Regions from separate parts of the Methylobacterium nodulans ORS 2060 genome, predicted to be linked through region 3. Evidence: predicted binding sites of a transcription regulator. Region 3 holds the regulator's gene; each other region holds the start of a gene.
The links. The regulator PhoB, encoded in region 3, activates phosphate uptake and scavenging genes when phosphate is short. The targets are predictions, from matches to a motif close to TGTCATNNANCTGTCAT.
Positions count from the first base shown of each region.

Region 1: a site for PhoB is predicted at 5,267-5,283, ahead of MNOD_RS42560 (glycerophosphodiester phosphodiesterase family protein). Genes of this name have one in related genera too.
Region 2: a site for PhoB is predicted at 2,428-2,444, ahead of MNOD_RS23470 (UDP-2,3-diacylglucosamine diphosphatase). Genes of this name have one in related genera too.

Region 1 is NC_011894.1:542,513-549,610, forward strand. It holds gene MNOD_RS42560 (glycerophosphodiester phosphodiesterase family protein) at 1-5,091, opposite strand, end outside; gene MNOD_RS02390 (LysR family transcriptional regulator) at 5,520-6,404, shown strand; gene MNOD_RS02395 (peptide ABC transporter ATP-binding protein) at 6,692-7,098, opposite strand, start outside.
Region 2 is NC_011894.1:5,050,314-5,057,411, forward strand. It holds gene thiD (bifunctional hydroxymethylpyrimidine kinase/phosphomethylpyrimidine kinase) at 1-327, opposite strand, end outside; gene thiE (thiamine phosphate synthase) at 324-1,019, opposite strand; gene MNOD_RS23465 (DMT family transporter) at 1,248-2,249, opposite strand; gene MNOD_RS23470 (UDP-2,3-diacylglucosamine diphosphatase) at 2,490-3,362, shown strand; gene MNOD_RS23475 (glycosyltransferase family 4 protein) at 3,359-4,456, shown strand; gene MNOD_RS23480 (Ros/MucR family transcriptional regulator) at 4,707-5,189, opposite strand; gene MNOD_RS23485 (DUF2147 domain-containing protein) at 5,665-6,276, opposite strand; gene MNOD_RS23490 (hypothetical protein) at 6,588-6,779, shown strand.
Region 3 is NC_011894.1:7,507,748-7,514,845, reverse strand. It holds gene pstC (phosphate ABC transporter permease subunit PstC) at 1-354, shown strand, start outside; gene pstA (phosphate ABC transporter permease PstA) at 378-1,316, shown strand; gene pstB (phosphate ABC transporter ATP-binding protein PstB) at 1,346-2,158, shown strand; gene phoU (phosphate signaling complex protein PhoU) at 2,281-3,000, shown strand; gene phoB (phosphate regulon transcriptional regulator PhoB) at 3,026-3,730, shown strand; gene MNOD_RS35135 (GcrA family cell cycle regulator) at 3,917-4,447, opposite strand; gene MNOD_RS35130 (cell envelope integrity EipB family protein) at 4,984-5,838, shown strand; gene MNOD_RS35125 (DNA polymerase IV) at 5,845-7,098, opposite strand, start outside.

The DNA of each region.
Region 1 (7,098 bases), 810 kb from region 3:
GTCGGTCTGCATCAGGCTCGTCCAGTCACCCTGGCCGGGCGGGACGAGGATGTCGAAGATGACCGAATAGGAGGCGATGCGCGTGCCCGCGGGCGCGCCGAGATTGGGCGTGACGCGCAGCCCTTCGTTCGAGGGCAGCGCCGGGACGAACGCCACCTTCTTCTCGCCGCCCGGGAGCGCCGGCAGGCCGAACTCGGCCGGCGTGCCGGTGGAGAGCGTCTTGACGGGGACGGGGGGCTTCACCCAGCCGTAGGCATTGCCGTCGTTGAAGTTCTCGACCAGCAGCGTGGCATCGCCCTTGACGACCACCAGCTTCTGATCGGTCGTGACGTGACCCTTGGCGTCCGTCACTTCGAGCGTCAGCGGATGCCGGCCGACGGCGAGATCGACCGTCGGCTTGGCGCCCCTGGCGATGACATCGCCATCGGCATTGCGCCAGACATAGGAAGCGATGTCGTGCGCCGGATCGAGCGTGCGCGAGGCGTTGAGCGTCACCGCCAGCCTGTCCGCGCCGGCCGGGGCGGACAGGTAGAGGTCATCCCCGGCCTTGGCGACGGCGCGCAGCTCCGGCGCCCCGAGCTCGACGTTGCCGAACTCCTCCTGGTGACCGCGGTAGGAGCCCGTCAGCCCGTTGCGGTCGAGCTCGGGCTTGACGCGATAGCCGTCGAGATAATCGTCGAATTCGGTGAAGTAGGTTTCCGTCGAGAGCGTCCTGTTGTCGGGATCGATCGTCACCAGCCGGATGGCGCCGTTGCCGCCGCGATTGCCGAGGGCTTCGTTGCCGTTGCCGGTGATCTCACGGGAAATGCCGTTCTGATAATTGACCAGCATCTCGTACACGGGATTGCCGTGCTGCGAGTAGCTGACATTGGTCTCCGCCCCGTCGCCGAAGATATGGCCGGAGAAGGTGAAGCTGATGTTCGGATATTTGGCCGAGAGCAGGCGATAGACGGTCTCGCCGTCATTGACGCTCTGCGGATCGTTGCGCAGTCCGTAATCGGCGCCGGTGCCTTCATCATAGAGGCCGAGGCCGGCGGCGTCGTGGCGGCTGGCGAAGTCGGTCAGCGAATGCGAGATGATCATGACCCGGTGGTCGAGATGCTTGTCGAGCACCTCGCTCGCCCAGCGGATCACGTCATCGCGCGGGCCGAACTCCATCGACAGGATCAGCCACTTGGTGCCGTCCGGCGCGGTGAAGGTGTGGTAATTGTTGCGGCTGGAGGTCGGCTCCTGGTCGTAGACACCGCGGAAGGTATTGGGGTTGGTCGCCGCCTGCTTCTCCGGCGAGAACAGCGTGTCGAGATTGACCGATGAGTGATTGGCCGCCGTGCCGCCATTCGCCTGGTCGTGATTACCCGGCAGCAGCGAATAGGGGATCTTGCCGTCGAGCGTGCGCATGGCCTTTTCGGCGACGACCCATTCGGTCGGCAGATTGTTCTGCGTGACGTCACCGACATGCGCGACGAACTGGATCTTGCGCGCATCCTTATGGGCGGCCAGCCATTCCGTCATGCGGTAGAAGGTTTCGGGCGGGCCGTTGGCGGTGTTCTGGTCGGTATAGTCCTGCGTGTCGGGCAGCACCGCGATCGTATAGGCGTTCGGACCGGCGACACGAACGCGGAAGGCATCGGCGGCGGTATTGCCGGCGGCATCCGTCGCCGTCACCCGCACATCCGAATGGCCGAGGCCGCCGAAGTCGAGCGTCAGCTTGCCGTCCGCGACCGAAGCGTTGACCACCCGGCCTTCGGCGGTCTCGACCTTGTAGGTGAGATTGTTGCCGGCGAAGACGCCGGCGAGGTCGATGACCGTGTTCGCGGCCGTGGGCGTGACCAGCATGTCCTTGATGGGGGCGCCCACCCGCACGCTGGCGGGCGGCGGCGGCTCCACCACGCCGGGCGCGCGCGCGGTCAGGGTGCCGCTGCCGAAGCTCGGGCTGAATTCGCCCTTGCTGAAGTCGAACTGGACGCCGTTCACCCCGGCGATGGGCGCGGTGAACGGACCGCCGGCACTCGCGCCGCCGAGAGCCGCGACCTCGCTCTCGCTCAGGGTCTTCTCCATGAAGGCGACGGAGGACAGTGAGAATTTCGGCGTTTCGTTGCTGTCATCGGCAAACAGCAGGAAGCCCTTGTCGCCGATGACGAAGTCGTTCTTGACGGTCTGCTGGCCGATTTTTACGCCATCGACATATTTCTTCAGGGTGAAGGAGTCGCTGCTGATCCGCTCGATAGAGAAGGCCAGGCGATGCCAGGCATCGAGGGTGATCCTGCCCTCATCCTGGCTGTCGGTGCCGAGGACGGCTTGGTCGTCCCTGAAGCCGAGCCAGAGATCGCCGTCGCTGCGGCTGCTGAGATCGCTCTGGAAGATCGAGCCGAGGCCGGTCTGCTTCGGCAGATAGAGATCATAGACGATTGTGTAGGTGTCGAAGGTGGCGCTGCCGTTCTTCGGGGCGAAGCCCGGCTTCAATTCGAGCCCGTGGTCGGGATCGAAGCTCGGCGCGCTGATGACGCCGTCCTGCCCGCCGGGAAGCGCCGGCAGGCCGAGCGATTCCGGCGTGCCGAAGACGACGGCCTGCTTGTCGGCGGCCGGCTCCGGCGGCACCACGGTGGCGGCTGCCGCCATCGTCCCGCTGCCGAAACTGGCCGCCAGGGTTCCGTTGGCGAAGTCGAACTGGGTGGCACGGCCCTGCGCGGGCGCGGCCGCGAGCACGCCGCCGACCTTCGACCCGCCGAGCGCCTTGATCTCGTCGCCGGTCATCGCCCGGTCGGTGAAGTAGAAGCTGTTGAGGTGCGAGGGCACGCCCTCGCCGTCGTTATCGGCAAACAGGAGCACGCCCTTGTCGTCGATGGTGTAATCCGCCGTCGCATAGGCTGAGCTGCCGACCTCGACCCCGTCGATGTATTTGCGCATGGTCGAGGTGCCGTCGCCATTGGCGGTCAGCGTCACGGCGATGCGGTGCCATGTGTCGAGGGTGGCGCTGCCGTGATAATCGCCCTTGCCGATGCCGAAGGTCGCACCGTCCTTCTTCATGAAGAACTTGGCGTCGTCGCCATTGGTCAGGTTGGTCTGGAACAGCGCGTTCCAGTCGCCCGCGAAATCACCCGTCTTGACCAGCACGTCGAAGATCATGGTGTAGGTCGTGGCCGTGCCGTCGATGGCCGGATCGAACACGAAGCCGTCGGTCTTCTTCGCCGGGGCCGGGACATGGAGCACGCCGGGATCGCCGCCAAGCGAGGGCACGCCCGTGAAGGTGCCGGCCGCGTCCTGAACCGGCTGCGCGGCGAGGACCGCGTTGACCACCGTATCCGTATTGTCCGTGAAGACGCCGTCCACGCCGGCCTTCGTCAGGGCGTCGATGAAGCTCTTCGAATTGGCGCCGAAGGCATCGTCGCGGTGCGTGTAGGGATGCACCTTCAGACCGGCCGCATGGACATCGAGGAGAAGCTGCTTGGGCGCACCGGTTGCAGCGTCGATGACGAAGGGCATGTCGGGGCCGAGGCCCGATGCATAGAGGTTGGCGATCGTCTTCAGAGCTTGCGGGGTCGTGAAAGCCTCATAGGTGGACGTCGCCGAGAGGTTGAGACCCAGCACATTATAGACCGAAGGATCGGCACCGGGCGCGCCGGAGAAATTGTAGGCGACATCGTCAGGAACATAGGGGGCTTGGAAATAAACCAATTGCACGAGCGGGAGATTCACGCCGGCGGCCGGCATGATTTTCGTCTTGAGCTCGATCAGATTGGCGAATTCGAAGGACTGGATGAAAACACGGCTCGGATCGATAAAACCTGCCTCCTTCAATGCGTCGATCAGCATCTTGCTGGTATCGAGACCTTGAATCTTGTGGAACGTCGGGTCCTTGGTCTCGGGATAGATGCCGATCGTCAGCCCCGTATCGGCCTCGGTCTGCTTCACGAGGGCGATGATCTCGGCCAGCGTCGGGATCTGGAACTGATTGTCATAGCTCGCCGAGCCCGGGCGGAGCTGGGGCTGGTCCTCGCGCGCGCGCAGTTCCTTGATCTCGGCGAGCGTGAAGTCGCTGACGAACCAGCCCGCGACCTTGCCGCCGGCATAGTCCTTGACCGTCAGCTTGTCGGCGAATTTCGCGATGTCGGCGACATTGGTCGTCTGGCTCGTGACGATCGGCTTGCCATTCGCGTCACGCGCGATAGTGCCGGCCGCATCGAGCTTCACGGAGGCGAGCCAGGGATCGTGGCGGGCGACCAGCACGCCATCCTTGGTCGAGACCAGATCGGGCTCGATGAAATCCGCGCCCATGTCGATCGCGAGCTTGTAGGCTTCGAGCGTATGTTCGGGGCGGTAGGCCTGCGCGCCGCGATGGGCGATCACCAGGAAGTCGTTGGCCCGGCCGGGCGTCAGCACCTCGCTCGCGTCCGGCATGGCCGGAATGCCGAGCGTTGCCGGGGTGCCGAATGTCGGTGTGAGCCCGGTCGCCTGCAGGGTCGCCGTGCCGAAGGTGGCGTTGAGCGTGCCGTCGGTGAAATCGAACTGGCTGGCGCCCGCAATGGCCGCCTTCGACACGCCCTCCTTCGACGCTCCGCCGAGCGCCTTGACCTCATCGGTGCTCAGCGCCCGGTCGGCAAACAGGAAGCTGCCGAGGTAGCCCGCGGAGGTCTCGCCGTCCTCGTCGGAGAAGATCAGGAAGCCCTTGCTCCTGTCGATGGCGTAGCGATCGGTGCTGGTCGAGGTCTGGCTGCCGACCAACTCGCCGTTGATGTACTTGCCGATCGCCACCTCGCCATTCTGGGTCTCGACCGTGAAGGCGATGCGGTTCCAGGCATCGAGCTTGGCCGAACCCTTGTAGTCGCCGCCGATGCCGATGCCGTAGCTGCCGGCCTCGATCTTGCCGAAGAGGTCGCCGTCGTTGCTGTTGGCCGAGTCCGTCTGCAGGAAGGGCAGCCAGCCGCCCGCATTCGCCGCGGGAACATAGACGTCGTAGACCAGCGTATAGGCGCTCGCCGTGCCCGTGCCGCCGGGAGCGACCCGCAGGGTCTGGTTCGGCGCAGCCTTGACGATGCCGAGCATCCAGTCGGTCGATGCTTCGACTGCATTCGCCGGGGTGGTCGTGGACATGATCGCGCCTCTTCGCATCCGCTGGCCGATGGAGGCCGGGCGGCCTCGGTTGCGGCGACCGCTAGCAACGGCGCTCTTCGTCTCTGTGACAGTTCGCCGAGAACTCGGCTCCTCAGCCATAACGATTTTCGATGGTGCACATCGCCCCGCAGGATGTTTCCGGGGCGGGCGCCGATGTCATCAAGGTGTTACGCTCCGCGCCCTAGAGCATCGGATGAGAATCGGGCGCGCTCTGCCGGACGGCATTCGGTCCAAGGCCGAGGGAGGTTCGACAAGCTCGTAGCGGCACTACGGCAGCCGGCGAGCCTCGACGAATCGGGGCCGCATGCCCCCGGCCCGCAGGGTTTGCGCCTGCCGGGTGCCCAGGCGTCGGCGTGACTTGACCGTGCCGCCGGTACGGTCCGTCACCGGGGAGCGGGCGAGAGGGCATGTCGATCAGCAAACTCCGGGCCTTCCACCTCGTCGCCAGCGCCGGAGGCTTCACCCAAGCGGCCCGCCAGGCCTCGGTGAGCCAGTCAGGGCTCTCCGGTCAGGTCCGCGAGCTGGAAGCGGCCTCGGGTCTCCATCTCTTCGACCGCAAGCCGCGCGGCGCCGTGCTCAGCGAGAACGGCCGGGAGCTGTTCGCGATCACCACCCGCCTGTTCGAGGCCGAGGCGGAAGCCCAGCGCTTCCTGCGCCGCGCCCCGCGCGACGGCGAGGCCGGCCATCTGCGCGTCGCCGGCGACGGGCCGATCGTGCCGCTCGCCATTCTCCAGGCGCTGAAGCGGAGCCGGCCGCAGCTCACCTTCTCGCTCGTGATCGACAATTCCGACCGCGTTGTCGAACAGGTGCAGAACTTCCGGGCCGATGTCGGGGTGACGGCGACCCGGCCGGACACCGATCAGCTCCACGGCGTCTATCTGATGTCGATGAAGATCGGCCTGTGCGTGTCGCGCAGCCATCCGCTCGCCGGGCGGCGCATCGCGATGCGCGATCTCGCCGGCCTCGCTCTCGTCCTGCGCGAGCGCGGCTCGCGCACCCGGGCGGTGCTGGAGGCCAATCTCGCCGAGCACGGCGTCGAGACCGGCCCGGTCCTGGAAATCTCGACGCGCGACGGCATCCGCGAGGCGGTCGCCGGCGGGCTCGGCTGCGGGGTGGTCGCCGACCGGGAATTCGGCCACGATTCCCGCCTCGCCTTCGTGCCGATCGTCGATGCCCGGATCGGCATCGACGAATATGCCATCACGCTCGCCGAGCGGCGCAACCAGCCGCTGGTCCGGGCCTTCTTCGACGGCGCACGAAGCTGGCGCAGCGAGCCTCCGGAGATGGCATGATACGGTGTCCGGCTGATCTGTTCGGAGACAAGAGGGCGCGGGATCCCCTCTCCCGTGCGGGAGAGGGGTATGGGGATCGAAGATCCCACGTGAGGGCCCAGGTGGTTCAGCAAGACGACTGAACCGGGCCGCTGCCAGCACCACCGTCTCGGCTTTATTCTGAAGGGTCCGGGACCCTCACCCCTGCCCCTCTCCCGCACGGGAGAGGGGTTTCTTGCGCGCACTCGTCTCGGCCGGACGCCGTATGAAGTCTCTTGGAATGCACTCGCAGAAGCGACAGCGCGGAATCAGGCCGCGGCGGGCGCTTCGGCCAGGAAGGTCTCGGCGTAGTGGCAGGCGACGAGCCGGCCGTCGAGCGGGCGCAGCGCAGGACGCTCGGCGCGGCAGAGATCGGTCGCATAGGGGCAGCGGGTCGAGAAGACGCAGCCCTTCGGCGGCGAGAGGGGCGAGGGCAGGTCGCCACCGAGTACCATCCGCTTGCGCTTCGCCCCCGTGAGGCCGGGCGTCGCCCCGAGAAGCGCCTGGGTATAGGGGTGGAGCGGGGCGGCGTAGATCCGCCCCTTCTCGCCCTGCTCCATGACGAGGCCGAGATACATCACCAGCACGTCGTGGGCGATGTGCCGGACGACGCCGAGATCGTGCGAGATGAACAGGTAGGCGAGGCCGAGCTCCTGCTGCAGATCGGCCAGCAGGT
Region 2 (7,098 bases), 2.5 Mb from region 3:
CACCATGACCGGGTCGAGGACGACCGGGACCGCGGGAGCATGCCGCGCCAGCCCCTCCGCCACCGCGGCGATCACCGGCGCCTGCGACAGCATGCCGATCTTCACCGCCCCCACCGCGAGATCGTCGAACACGCTCGCCATCTGGCGCGCGACGAAATCCGGCGGTACGTCGTGAATGCCCTGGACGCCGAGGGTGTTCTGCGCCGTCAGCGCCGTGACGACGCTCGCCCCGTAGACCCCGAGCGCCGAGAAGGTCTTGAGATCCGCCTGGATCCCCGCTCCGCCTCCCGAATCCGAGCCCGCGATCGTGACCGCGATCGGGGTCATGCGGCGCCCCGGGCCGCGAGCGCTCCATCCACGATGCCGCGCAGGTCGCGCGCCCGCGCCTCCACCACCTCGGGGGCTCCGAACAGGGCCGAGACCAGCGCGATGCCGTCCGCGCCCGCGCCGATCACGGCCGCGGCATTGCTGCGGTCGATCCCCGCGATTGCCCCGACCGGCAGCGCGGCGCCGCGCGCGAGCCGGGCCCGGAAGACGATGCGGGCCAGCCCCTCCAGCCCCACGGGCGGATCCGGGTTCACCTTGCTCGTCGTCGCGAAGACCCCGCCGATACAGGCATAGTTCACGGGCAGCCGGTAGAGTTCGTCCGCCTGCGCGCCCGTCTTGAGCGTCAGGCCGATGATGGCCTTCGGTCCGAGCAGCCGCCGCGCATCGGCCGGGTGCAGATCCTCCTGGCCGAGATGCACGCCCTCGACGCCAGCGGCGAGCGCGAGATCGACCCGGTCGTTGACGAGAAGGGGCACGCCGGTGCCCGCGAGCGCCGCGTGGATGGCGCGGATCCGCTCCAGGCTCGTGCGTGCGTTGGACACGGCCTTCTCGCGGTACTGCAGCAGCGTGCAGCCCCCAGCCGCCGCGTCGCGCGCCATCCGGGCAAGCTGCGCCCCGTCCCCGCCGCTCACGCCGACATCGAGGATGCCATAGAGGCGCAGGTCGACCGGCACGATGGGGCAGGTATCCACGGACGGCATCTCCTCCGGTGCGGCTGGTCGACCCGACTCACGGGGAGTAAGCGCGGCCTGCGCCGGGCGTCAACATGCGCCGGCCCCACGCGCCGGAGAACCGGTGCCCACGTGCCCTGGACGAACTCTAGAGCCGTGGCCGTTTCGGTTGAAACGGGCACGGCTCTTCAGTCTTTGACTTTCGCGCTCCCTTGCGCCGAACCGGCCTCCACTTCGGCGGGAAGCGCTCTAGCCCGACCGGGCGCCGCCGGCGGCGGCCTCGCGGGCGCGTTCGAGGACGAGGCGACGCTCCCGCCAGACCGTGAACACGCCGGCCGCCGCCACGATGCACCCGCCCAGCGCCACGGCCGGCTGGGGCAGTTGCCCGAACACGAACCAGCCGATGAGCAGGGACCACAGCATCGTCGTGTACTCGAACGGCGCTACCAGCGAGGCGTCGCCGTAGCGGTAGCTTTCCGTGAGCAGGATCTGCCCGATGCCGCCAAGAATGCCCACCAGCACGAACAGGCCGAACTCGCCGAGGGTCGGCAGGCGCCAGCCCAGCGCCAGGGTCGCGAGGCCGAGGAGCGAGGTGAACAGGAAGAAGTAGAGGACAATCGCGCCCGTGCGCTCGGTCATGGTGAGCCGGCGCACTTGGATCGTCGCCGCCGCCGTGCACACGGCCGCGAGGCAGGCGAAGAGTGCACCGATCGACCCGGCGGCCCCGCCCGCCCCGAATTCGAGATGCGGCGCCAGCATGATCAGCACGCCGACGAATCCCACCACCACCGCGGCCCAACGATAGGCCTGGACGCGCTCGCGCAGCACGATCGCGGCGAGCACCACCACGAGGAGCGGCGAGGCGTAGCCGATCGCCACCGAATCGGAGAGGGGCAGGAAGGACAGCCCGGCGAATCCTGCGAACATCCCACAGGCCCCGATCAGGCTGCGCAGGATGTGGCCGCGCAGGTTGGAGGTGCGCACCGCCTCGATCACGGCGCCCTGCCAGCCGAGCCAGATCAGCAGCGGCAGGATCGCGAAGGCGGAGCGGAAGAACACGATCTCGCCCGTCGGGAACTGGCGGTCGGCCAGCCCCTTCACGCCCGCCGACATCAGCGTGAAGGCGAGGGCCGACAGCATCTTGAGCCCGATGCCGAGATAGGGCCGGCCGGACGAGGCCGGATGTCCGGACACCGGGCGAGCGGCATCCCCGGGCACGGGGCGCTCGGGGAGAACGACGGGGGCTGCCATGGAATTCGCGTGCCGAGGAAGGAGACGATCTCAAATCACACCCCGAACGGCCGAGCCAGCCGTCGCGGCGATATCCAGACCTGCATCATCCGCATGATGTCCTTAATCGAACCACAACGATGGCTGCATCGCGGCCGTCCCGCGTCATTCCGGCCCGATTCAGCCCCGGGACGATCGTCGTCATCAAAGTGATACGCGAATGAGGTTTGGCTGGCCGGCGACGACCGAGAGGAGACGGACGTGGCCGACAACGCCGATGCGCTGCGTGTGCGCTCGCTCTTCCTGTCCGACATCCATCTCGGCACGAAGGGCTGTCAAGCGGAGCTGCTGCTGGACTTCCTGCGCGAGGTGGATGCAGACGAGATCTATCTCGTCGGCGACATCGTCGATGGCTGGAAGCTCAAGTCGGGCTGGTACTGGCCGCAGGCCCACAACGACGTCGTGCAGAAGCTGCTGCGCAAGGTTCGCAAGGGCTCCCGCCTGGTCTACGTGCCCGGCAACCACGACGAGTTCCTGCGCGACTTCCTCGACCTGAATTTCGGCGGCATCGAGGTGCATGACCAGATCCTGCACGAGAGTGCCGACGGCAAGCACTACCTCGTCATCCACGGCGACCAGTTCGATCTCGTGGTGCGGCACGCCAAGTGGCTCGCCCTCCTCGGCGACGGCGCCTACACGGCCGCCCTGTTCGTGAACACGCATCTCAACTGGGTGCGCCGCCGGCTCGGCCTGACCTACTGGTCCCTCTCGGCCTGGGCCAAGCTGAAGGTGAAGAACGCTGTCAACTTCATCAGCCGCTTCGAGGAGCTGCTGGCGGCGGAGGCCAAGCGCGTCGGCGCGGACGGCGTGATCTGCGGCCATATCCATCATGCCGCGAATCGCGAGATCGACGGGTTGCGCTACCTCAATACCGGCGACTGGGTCGAATCCTGTACGGCCATCGTCGAGCATTACGACGGCCACATGGAGGTGATCCGCTTCGCCGAGCGGGCGTCCCGCGTGCCGGAGCCGCGTTCCGCCCTCCTCCCCGAGCCGCTCGTCCCCGCCGACGCCCTCCCCGCCCCGCGCCCCGCGGCCGAGCGCGCGGCCTCCAGCACGCGGGCGGTGGCGTGAAGCTCCTCATCGCGACGGATGCGTGGCATCCCCAGGTGAACGGCGTGGTGCGCTCGCTGGAGCACATGGCCAAGGCCGGCCCCGCTCTCGGCGTGACGCCGACGCTGCTCACGCCCCAGCTCTTCCGCTCGGTTCCCCTGCCCGGCTACCGGGAGATCCGTCTCTCGCTGGTGACCGCGCGGGGCATCGCCGCGCGCTGGCGGGACCTCGCCCCCACGCATGTGCATATCGCCACCGAGGGCCCGATCGGGCTCGCCACCCGGCGGGTCTGCCTCTCCGAGGGGCGGCCCTTCACCACGAGCTACCACACGCGCTTTCCCGAATATCTCGCGGCCCGCATGCCGGTGCCGCCCGCCTGGAGCTACGCGTGGCTGCGCCGCTTCCACGGGGCGGCGAGCGGCACGATGGTGAGCACCCCCTCGCTGGAACGGGACCTCGCCGGGCGCGGCTTCCGCAACCTGATGCGCTGGACCCGCGGAGTCGACACCGACCTGTTCCATCCCCGCGACGAGCCGGCGCCGAAGGCGCTGGAGGGGCTGCCGCGCCCCCTGTTCCTGTTCGTCGGCCGCCTCGCGGTGGAGAAGAACGTCGCGGCCTTCCTGAGCCTCGACCTGCCCGGGACGAAGGTGCTCGTCGGCGACGGGCCGGACCGGGCCCGGCTCGAAGCCCTGGATCCGGCGGCCCGCTTCCTCGGCACGCTCACCGGCCAGGCGCTGGCGCGGATCTACGCCGCCGCGGACGTATTCGTGTTCCCGAGCCTCACGGACACCTTCGGCATCGTCCTGTTGGAGGCCCTCGCCAGCGGGCTGCCGATTGCTGCCTATCCGGTCACCGGACCGCTCGACGTGGTGGGCGACAGGGGCGTCGGCGTTCTCGACCAGGATCTCAGGGCTGCGACGCTCGCGGCGCTCGACGTGCCGCGGGAGCGCTGCCGGGCCGAGGCGCTGCGCTATACCTGGGCCGAGAGCGCCCGTCAGTTCTATGCCAATATCGAGGTCGCCCACGCGAGGGGGCCTGCGGGCTTAAGCGCGAGCCGCCGCGCCGCCTTCCCGGAGGCCACCCCCGACACCCTGTCCCGGGCAGGCGAAGGCTAGACCGGCCAGGTCTTCACCGCGCGACGACCCGGCGGCCGCGCGGCCCCGCACGACATCGTCTGTGGACAGACGAGCAATGCAACGCTTTCCTCAAGACCCCGGCTCTCATCGTCGGACCGGAAGCCGGGGTCGTTTCAATGGTGGCGCTGCTTGTGCTGGTCGGCATCAACCTGCTGATCGCCGTCCTGTTCTCGCTCGTGGCGCTTGCGGGCGACTGACGGAGGCGCCCCGCCGCGTGAGACTGACTTGGTCAGACGGACTTGCGCGGACGGCCACGCTTCTTGGGCTCGGCGCTCGCCGCCGCTTGGCGTGCCGCGGCCGCGCGCTCGCGCCGCATCTGGCCGAGGCCGAGGCTCTTGGCGAGTTCGGAGCGCTGGGCCGCATAGTTCGCCGCGACCATCGGGTAGTCCGGCGGCAGGCCCCATTTCTGGCGGTATTCGTCGGGCGTGAGGCCGCGCCCCGAGAGATGCCGCTTGAGCGACTTGTAGGGCTTGCCGTCCTCCAGGCTGATGATGGCGTCCGGCGTCACTGTCTTCCTGATCGGGATCGGCGGCACAGGCTTTTCCGGTGCCGCCGGCGGCGGCGACACGACCTTCACCAGCGAGGAATGCACCGACTCGATCAGTCCGGCGAGGTCCCCCAAGGGCACCGAATTCTTCGACACGTAGGCCGACACGATGTCGGCCGAGAGGTTGATCAGATCAGTCTGGACCGCTGAGGTGTCGCTGGTCATCGTCCGTATCCCGCCGGAAAACTCCTTTCCAGGTGCGGGAAAAAGCTGCGTTGGTCAATCAACGATTCGGTTGGTCCTGTATATGGGACGCTCGCAGCGCAGCGGAGCGCACGACCGAACGACTTGCTCAAACCAAATTAGAGTTGTTGAGGATTACGGCCGCCTGATGCAGGCATGATTGCTGAAACGTTTCAGGCCATTGACGAAGCGGCGGGGGAGATTGCAGGCCGGCGCCGCTGCCGGAGGCACCGGAACGGGAACAAAACCGCAGTCTGACAGATATTTATGAGCCTCTGCGATGCATGACCGCCATGGGTGTGGAGCGGAACGGGGCCGGGCGCGTGCCGGCACGCGCCTGCTGCGGATTCACGGCGCGGATTGCAACCTCCGAGAGCATTCACGAGCCCGTCCGCGCCTGCGCAACGGACCCGGATCCGGCAACGGCCGGCTGTGGACAAGGGCCGCCGAAGCCGCCTCAGGGCTTGGCCGGCTCTTCCTTCTTAGCGCTCGGGGCCGTCGCGGCGGCGCCCGACACTCCCGTGGCGGCGGGTTTCGGTGCGGGCGGGGGCTTGGGGGTCCATTCGGGATCGGGCCGGGGGCCGCCCGGCCCATTGGTCGGCCCGGTGAGCTGGCCGGGCAACGTGTCGGTGGTACGCGTCCAGGTCTGGGAGCCGCACAGGAAGCCGAGCAGGCAGCCGCGTACGCTCAGCTCACGCGGCTCGTCCACCCAGATCGACACGTCATAGAACTTGCCGTCCTCGGAATTGTAGATCTGTCCCTCGTAGTGATTCTCGGCATTGGGCTTGAGCCCCATGATCAGCTGATGACCGAGCGAGGGGCGGGTGCGCTTCTTCGGGTCGGTGTTCTTGAAGTCCACCCGGGGCTGGCCCTTGTCGTCGAGGGGGGTCTTCAGCCAGACGACGTAACCGCAGATGCGGTCATTTCGGGTCAGGCACTTCTCGATGCGGATCCGGGCCCGGCCGTCCTCTGTCAGCCAGACGCCGCTCGGATCCTTCGGCGCGGCCAGGACGGCCGTCGGGACGAGAAGGCCGAGGGCGGCAAGGCCCCGGGTCAAGGGCATCATCATGCAGGATTCCTCCGGTGCGGCCGTGCGCGGAAGTACGACGCGCCCGCTCCTGCCGCAACCCGGTGGGGTCGGTGACCCGCGCCGCGACCCGCGCGAGATGGCGGAGAATTTCGGCAATGCGTCGTGGCAGTGCCTCTTGGCCGAGTGTCCCGGCGGAGCGTCATGGCGGGATGTCACATGGCCGGATGTCACATAGTCCTCGGCGGCGCGACCGCGATACAGCGGCAGCGCCGGGGGCGAGCACCCGCGGCCTGCAGGTCCCTCCGATGCGGCCCGCCCGTGTTCCGCCCGCACCTCAGCAAGGCAGCCGCATGATCCCGGTCGAGATCCTGGTGATGACCTCCGGTGCGGTGGGCGCAATCGCGATCGTGGTAGCGGCCCGCCCGGATCGCCGGCGCCTGTCCCTGCGCCTGCCCCGGATCTGGGCCGCCCCGACCGCCGGGGCCGCAGCATCCGACGCGCATGAGTCGGTCCGATCCGGCGCATCCCTGCCGCCGCGCTAAATTGAAACCGACCTGTGTGGAAGCCGCCCCGCTCCTCATGCTGAGGCGCGGGCGATCGCAGATCGCACTGGCGATCGAAGATCGCGCAGGCTGCCTCGAAGTACGCCTGACCGGTGATCCCGGCCACCCGGAGCTTGGAACGAGCGTTCCGGGGTGCTTCGAGGCTCCGTGCGATTTTCGATCGCCAGTACCTCAGCATGAGGGCCGGGGTTGGCTGCCATGGAAGGAAGTGCTCGTTCAGCCGGTTTCATCCCTCAGGGTCGGCAAAGGCCGGTGGTGAACTGATACGCAGCGTGCGCGGCCGCACTTCCGGCTCCGA
Region 3 (7,098 bases):
CCGACCGTGCTGCGCGAGAGCGCCTACGGCATCGGCTGCACCACCTGGGAGGTGGTGCGCCACGTGCTGATCCCGCAGGCCTCGGTCTCGATCATCGGCGCCATCATGCTGGGCCTCGGCCGCGCCCTCGGCGAGACCATGGCGGTGACCTTCGTGATCGGCAACGCCAACCGGCTCTCGGCCTCGATCTTCGACCCGGGCTCGACCATCGCCTCGCGCATCGCCAACGAGTTCAACGAGGCCGACGGGATGCAGCTCCATGCGTTGCTCGCGCTCGGCTGCATCCTGTTCGTCATCACCTTCATCGTGCTCATCGTCGCCCGGCTGCTCGTGCGCCGCGTGAAGGTGTCCTGATCCCCCGCGACGGAGCCCCTCCCATGGACGCCCGGACCACCCTCGCCCCGGCAGGCCGAAGCTCGGCAGGTGAAGCTCCTGCAGGCCACGGCGCCGCCCCGGCCGTGCAGGCCTGGGGCCGCGTGCGCGCCGGCCGGCGCACCGCCGACCGCCTGCTGGTCGTGCTGTGCACGGTCGCGACGGTGCTCGGGGCCATCGTGCTCGGCTCGATCCTGGTCATGCTGATCGTCGAGGGCCTGCGCGGCTTCTCGCCGGCCCTGTTCACCGAGGTGACGCCGGGTCCCGGCTCGCAGGGCGGCGGCATCGCCAACGCCATCCTGGGCAGCCTGATCATGACGCTGATCGGCATCGTCGTGGCGACGCCGATCGGGGTGCTGGCCGGGACCTACCTCGCCGAGTACGGCCGGACCTCGAAGCTCGCCGACCTGATCCGCTTCCTCAACGACATCCTGCTCTCCGCCCCCTCGATCCTGATCGGCCTCTTCGTCTACACGGTGATGGTCCGCACCATGGGCGGCTATTCGGGCTGGGCCGGGGGCGTGGCGCTCGCCATCATCGCGACGCCGGTGATCGTGCGCACCACCGAGGACATGCTGCGCCTCGTGCCGAGCAGCCTGCGCGAGGCCGGGGCGGCGCTCGGCGCGCCTGCGTCGATCGTGATCCGGGCCGTGAGCTGGAAGGCCGCGCAGGCCGGCATCGTCACCGGCATCCTGCTCGCGCTCGCCCGCATCGCCGGCGAGACCGCGCCGCTCCTCTTCACCGCGCTCAACAACAATTCCTGGTTCAGCGCCAACCTGATGGGCGGCATCGCCAACCTGCCGGTGATGATCTACCAGTTCGCCCTCTCGCCCTACGAGAACTGGCGCCAGCTCGCCTGGGCCGGGGCGCTCCTCATCACCATCACCATCCTGGGCCTGTCGATCGTGGCCCGCGTCTTCCTGCAAGGCGGCAAGAGCCGCTGATCCCGCCGCCGAGCTTCCGGAGAACCCCGATGAGCGCCCCTGCCACCGCCGCTCCGATCGTCGGACCGAGCTCCGCCGATGAATCCGCGCCGATCCGCATCGCCGTCAAGAACCTGAACTTCTACTACAACACCTTCCACGGCCTGAAGAACATCAATCTCAACTTCCATGACCGGCAGGTCACCGCCCTGATCGGCCCGTCCGGCTGCGGCAAGTCCACCCTGCTGCGCACCTTCAACCGGATCTACAGCCTCTATCCGGAGCAGCGCGCGGATGGAGAGATCCTGCTCGACGGGCGCAACATCCTCGACTCGTCGATCGACCTCAACGAGCTGCGCGCCCGCGTCGGCATGGTGTTCCAGAAGCCGACGCCCTTCCCGATGTCGATCTACGACAACATCGCCTTCGGCATCCGGCTCTACGAGCGCCTGAGCAGGGCCGACCTCGACACCCGCGTCGAGGAGGCCCTGCGCAAGGCGGCGCTCTGGGACGAGGTGAAGGACAAGCTCAAGCAATCCGGCATGGGCCTGTCCGGCGGCCAGCAGCAGCGCCTCTGCATCGCCCGCACGGTGGCCCAGCGCCCCGAGGTGATCCTGTTCGACGAGCCGACCTCGGCGCTCGACCCGATCTCGACCGGGCGCATCGAGGAGCTGATCGAGCAGCTGCGCGGCGAGTTCACCATCGCCATCGTCACCCACAACATGCAGCAGGCGGCCCGCATCTCGCAGTTCACCGCCTTCATGTATCTGGGGGAGCTGATCGAGTTCGGGCCGACCAACCGGCTGTTCATGAACCCGGCCAAGCGCCAGACTCAGGACTACATCACCGGCCGGTTCGGTTGATCGACCGCCAATTCCGCCTCCGGTCCGGTCGGAGGCGGAATCCGGGCTCCGACCGTGCCGCATGGCCTGCGGTGAACCGGCACACGCCATCGGACAATGCTCTTGCGAACGGGGACAGCGCCATGTCGGACCATATCGTCAGTTCCTACGACACGGACCTGCAGAACCTGCGCCGCAGCATCGCCGAGATGGGCGGGATCGGCGAGAAGATGATGGCGGATGCCGCCAACGCCCTGGTGCGGCGCGACGCGACCCTCGCCCAGTCCGTCATCGCCGCGGATTCCCGGCTCGACGGGCTCCAGCGCGAGATCGAGGAGCGGGCGATCCTGCTCATCGCCAAGCGCCAGCCGATGGCCGTCGACCTGCGCGAGACCATCTCGGCCATCCGGGTCTCGGGCGATCTCGAGCGGATCGGCGACCTCGCCAAGAACATCGCCAAGCGGGTCGTAGCGATCAGCGACCAGCCCCAGCCGCAGAAGGTCGTGGTCGGCGTGCAGCACATGAGCGAGCTCGTGCAGGAGCAGCTCAAGGACGTGCTCGACGCCTATGCCACGCAGGACGTGACCGTCGCCCTCGATGTCTGGGCGCGCGACGGCGGCATCGACGCCCTCTACACCTCACTGTTCCGCGAGCTCCTGACCTACATGATGGAGGACCCGCGCAACATCAGCTTCTGCACGCATCTCCTGTTCTGCGCCAAGAACGTCGAGCGGATCGGCGACCACACCACCAATATCGCCGAGACAATCCACTACCTCGTCACCGGCGAGACGCTGCCGACGGACCGGCCGAAGAACGATCGGTCGAGCTTCGCCACGGTGGCGCCGCAGCCGGAGGCGTGACCCTGTCGGAGTTCCAGCGTTCTGCATGAGTACGAGGATCCTGATCGTCGAGGACGAGGAGCCGCTGACGCTCCTCCTTCGCTACAACCTCGAGGCCGAGGGCTTCGAGGTCGATGCCGTCGCCCGCGGCGACGAGGCCGATATCCGGCTGCGCGAGCAGATCCCGGATCTCGTCCTCCTCGACTGGATGGTGCCGGGCCTGTCCGGGATCGAACTCTGCCGCCGCATCCGGGCGCGCCGGGAGACGGAGCGGCTGCCGATCATCATGCTGACCGCGCGGGGCGAGGAGGGCGACCGGGTGCGCGGGCTCGCGACGGGAGCCGACGATTACATCGTCAAGCCCTTCTCGGTGCCGGAACTGCTGGCGCGGGTGCGGGCGCTCCTGCGCCGCGCGAAGCCGGCCCACGTGGCGCACCTCCTGGTCGCGGGCGATATCGAGCTCGACCGGGTGAGCCATCGCGTCAGGCGCGAGGGCCGCGAGCTCCATCTCGGCCCGACGGAGTTCAAGCTGCTCGAGTTCCTGATGCAGAGCCCCGGCCGGGTCTTCTCCCGGGAGCAGCTCCTCGATGGCGTCTGGGGCCACGACGTCTATATCGACGAGCGCACCGTCGACGTGCATATCGGCCGCTTGCGCAAGGCCATCAACCGGCCGCGCCGTCCCGACCCGATCCGCACCGTGAGGGGATCGGGCTATTCGTTCGACGAGATGTTCGCCAACGGCACGGCCTGAGCCGTCACCGCCGAGCCGAGCACAGGAAGGCCGCTCCCCACGGGAGAGGGGCGTTCCTACGCACGGCCCGTTCCGCCGCGACAGTCACCTTGAGCCGGCATCCGGTCACGATGGGCCGGCTGCCGATCCGGGTTCCTGATCGGCCACCTTGCCGATGAAGTGGATGCCGCTTCGTCGAACTAGGCTCTACCGGAAGCCCACGACCCGTCTGTCGCTGCGCTTGCGCTCGGCGGCAGGCTGGTAGGCGATGCGGGCGTGGTGCATGCAGTAGGGCAAGCCCGTGATCGAGCGGGCGCCGCAGAAGCGGAAATCCGGCGAGGACGGATCGCCCATCGGCCAGCGGCACATGAACTCGCGCAGTTCCATGATGGTCACGCGCTCCGACAGCGGCAGGGCGACCTCGGCCGGCGCGATGCTCTCCGGCCGCACCAGCGCGAGAGGCGCGGGCGCCGGCGCCACCACGGTCGGCATCGGCGCGGGGCTCGGGCCGCGCGCCTCCTCGCTCGCCGCTCGCCGGGGTTGAGCCGGCGCGGGCGCCGCCCCGTTCGACCTCAGCACGCGCCCGGCAAGACCGAGCCTGTGCACCTTTCCGATCACCGCATTGCGCGACACGCCCCCGATCTCGGCGGCAATCTGGCTCGCGCTGCGTCCTTCCCCCCAGAGCCGCTTGAGGAGTTCGACCCGTTCCTTCGTCCAGCTCGGGCCCGCATCCGTCATCGCCGCCTCCGACTTCCCCCACACACCAGAGGTCGAGACGCACGCAACCGCCTGCGCCCGGCCATGTGGCCGCACGTCCAACCCCTTCGATCCTGCTGGTGATCGCCGCTTCGTGACAGCGCCTGCGACGGGGGTGAACCTACAGGAGCGGCCGTTCCCCGCGCAAGAGTCCCCGGCCGCAGCGAGGCCCTTTTCCCCGCATCGGTCGGGGCGGAGCGCACCGCTGCGATGGGGGCGCCAAGCGACGGCCCGGCCGGGCGAACGGGCCCCGAGGCTCGCCGAAATCCACATGTCCTCAACAGCTTGTTGTGGATCACATTGGGCCCGCGACGCGCGGCGGCTCCCCCTCCGAGAGGCCGGACGGCGCTGCCGTCCGGCCCGCCGCGAGCCTGCGGCGGGAGCAATCGGCACCGCGCGCGGGACAAGCGTGGCAGACAAGTCACGGTGGCGGCCGTCCGAGAGGCCACGTTGCCCGCGCGGCGGGCTGCACCTATGGTTCGAGCCCGGCGCCGCACGCGCCCGACACGGGAAACTCCATGCGGATCGTCCTCGCGTCCCTGCTTCCGCTCCTCGTGCTCCTCCCCTCCGGCCTCGCCGCCGAGCCGGCGCCCGGCATCCGCCTCGCGCCGCACCGCGCCGTCTACGACCTCTCGCTGATGCGCAGCGGCGGCGCCCGCTCGGTCGAGAGCGCCCGCGGGCGCATCGTGTTCGATTTCTCCGGCGACCCCTGCAAGGGCTGGGCGCTGCAATACCGGCAGGTGACGGTGCTGGAGAGTTCCGAGAGCGGCACGCGCACCTCGGACCTGCGCAACAACACCTTCGAGAGCGGCGACGGCCGCGCCTTCCATTTCCGCACCCAGTCGGACCTCAACGGCAGCCAGCAGCCCGCCATCGACGGCGATGCGGAGCGCGACGAGAAGGGGCTCGCGGTCACGATCAAGCAGCCGCAGAAGACGCGCGTCACGGTGCCGGGCGAGGTGCTGTTTCCGGCAGCCCACATGCGCCGGCTGATCGAGGCCGCCCAGGCGGGCGAGCGGACCGTGTCCGTGAAGGTCTTCGACGGCTCGGATGACGGCCGCAAGGTCTACGACACGCTCGCGGTGATCGGCCCCCGCCGGACGGTTCCGGCGAGCGCGGAGGCCAAGGATGCGGCGCCCAGGGCCGAAGCCCCGCTTCAGGAGGGCGCGCTGGCGGCGATGCCGCGCTGGCCCGTCACCTTGAGCTACTTCTCCACCGGGGAGGGCGAGCGCACGCCGATCTACGTGCTCTCCTTCGACCTCTACGAGAATGGCGTCAGCGGCGCCCTGCGGCTCGACTACGGCGACTTCACCCTGAAGGGCGATCTCTCCCGGATCGATCTCGGCCCCGAGAGCAAGGATTGCCGCCTCTGAGCGGCCCTATCGTTTCGGGTCCTTGGTCGGATCCTTGGCCGATGGCCTGAAGGCGAGGCCGCGCTGGACCGCCGCCGTACCGAAACGGGCGCGCAGCTTTTCCACGGCCGCGGCCCGGCTCGCCTCGCGCCGGGCGCTCTGATCGGCGAGATCGCCCCGGTCGGCGTGGATCGCCGCGCAGAGGTCGCCCGCCCCGATTCCGATCAGGCGATAGGCCGTGCCGTCGCAGGCCTCGCGCAGCATCGCCTCGGCCGGACGGAAGAGACGCTCGGCGAGCTGCGTCGGCGGCAGGCCGGAACGGCTGCGGGTGCGCAGGCGGAAGCCCGCGTCCTTCAGCTTGAGGGTCACGCTGCCGGCGGCGAGCTCCGCCCGCACCAGCCGGCGCGCCACCGTCTCGCACAGGCGCCACAGGATCGGCCGCAGGGCGGAGAAGTCCCGCAGATCCTCCGCGAAGGTGGTCTCCCCCGAAACGCTCTTCGCCTCCCGGGCCGGCTGGACGCGGCGCGGATCCTCGCCGCGGGCGAGGCCCGCGAGCCGGAGGGCGTCGCGCCCGAGGGCCGCCTGCAGGCGGGAGGGCGGGACGCGCAGCAGGTCCCCGACCGTCGTGATGCCGAGGCTCCCGAGCCTCGCTGCCGCCGCCTGCCCGATGCCGGGCAGAATGGCGACGGGACGCGGCGCCAGGAAGCCCTGCGCCTCCGCCCGCCCGATCACCGAGAAGCCCCGCGGCTTCTCCAGGTCCGAGGCGATCTTGGCCAGGAACTTGTTGGGCGCGAGCCCGATCGAGACCGTGATGCCGATCTCGGCCTCGACCGTGCGGGCGAAGCGCGCGAGCGTCACCGCCGGGCTCGCGCCGTGGAGCCGCTCCGTGCCGGACAGGTCGAGGAAGGCCTCGTCGATCGAGACCGGCTCGACCAGGGGCGTGAGCGCCCGCATCATCGCCCGGACCTCGCGGCCGACGCGGGCGTATTTCTCCATGTCGGGGCGCAGCACCACGGCATCCGGGCAGGCCTTCAGCGCCCTGAACATCGGCATGGCCGAGTGCACGCCGTGGGTGCGGGCCAAGTAGCAGGCGGTCGAGACCACGCCGCGGCGCCCGCCGCCGATGATGAGCGGGCGGTCGCGGAGCGACGGATCGTCCCGCTTCTCGATCGCCGCGTAGAAGGCGTCGCAATCGACATGGGCGATCGCGAGCGCGTCGCGCTCCGGATGGATCACCAGCCGGGGCGACCCGCAGGCGGCGCAGCGCAGGCTGCCGCCGGT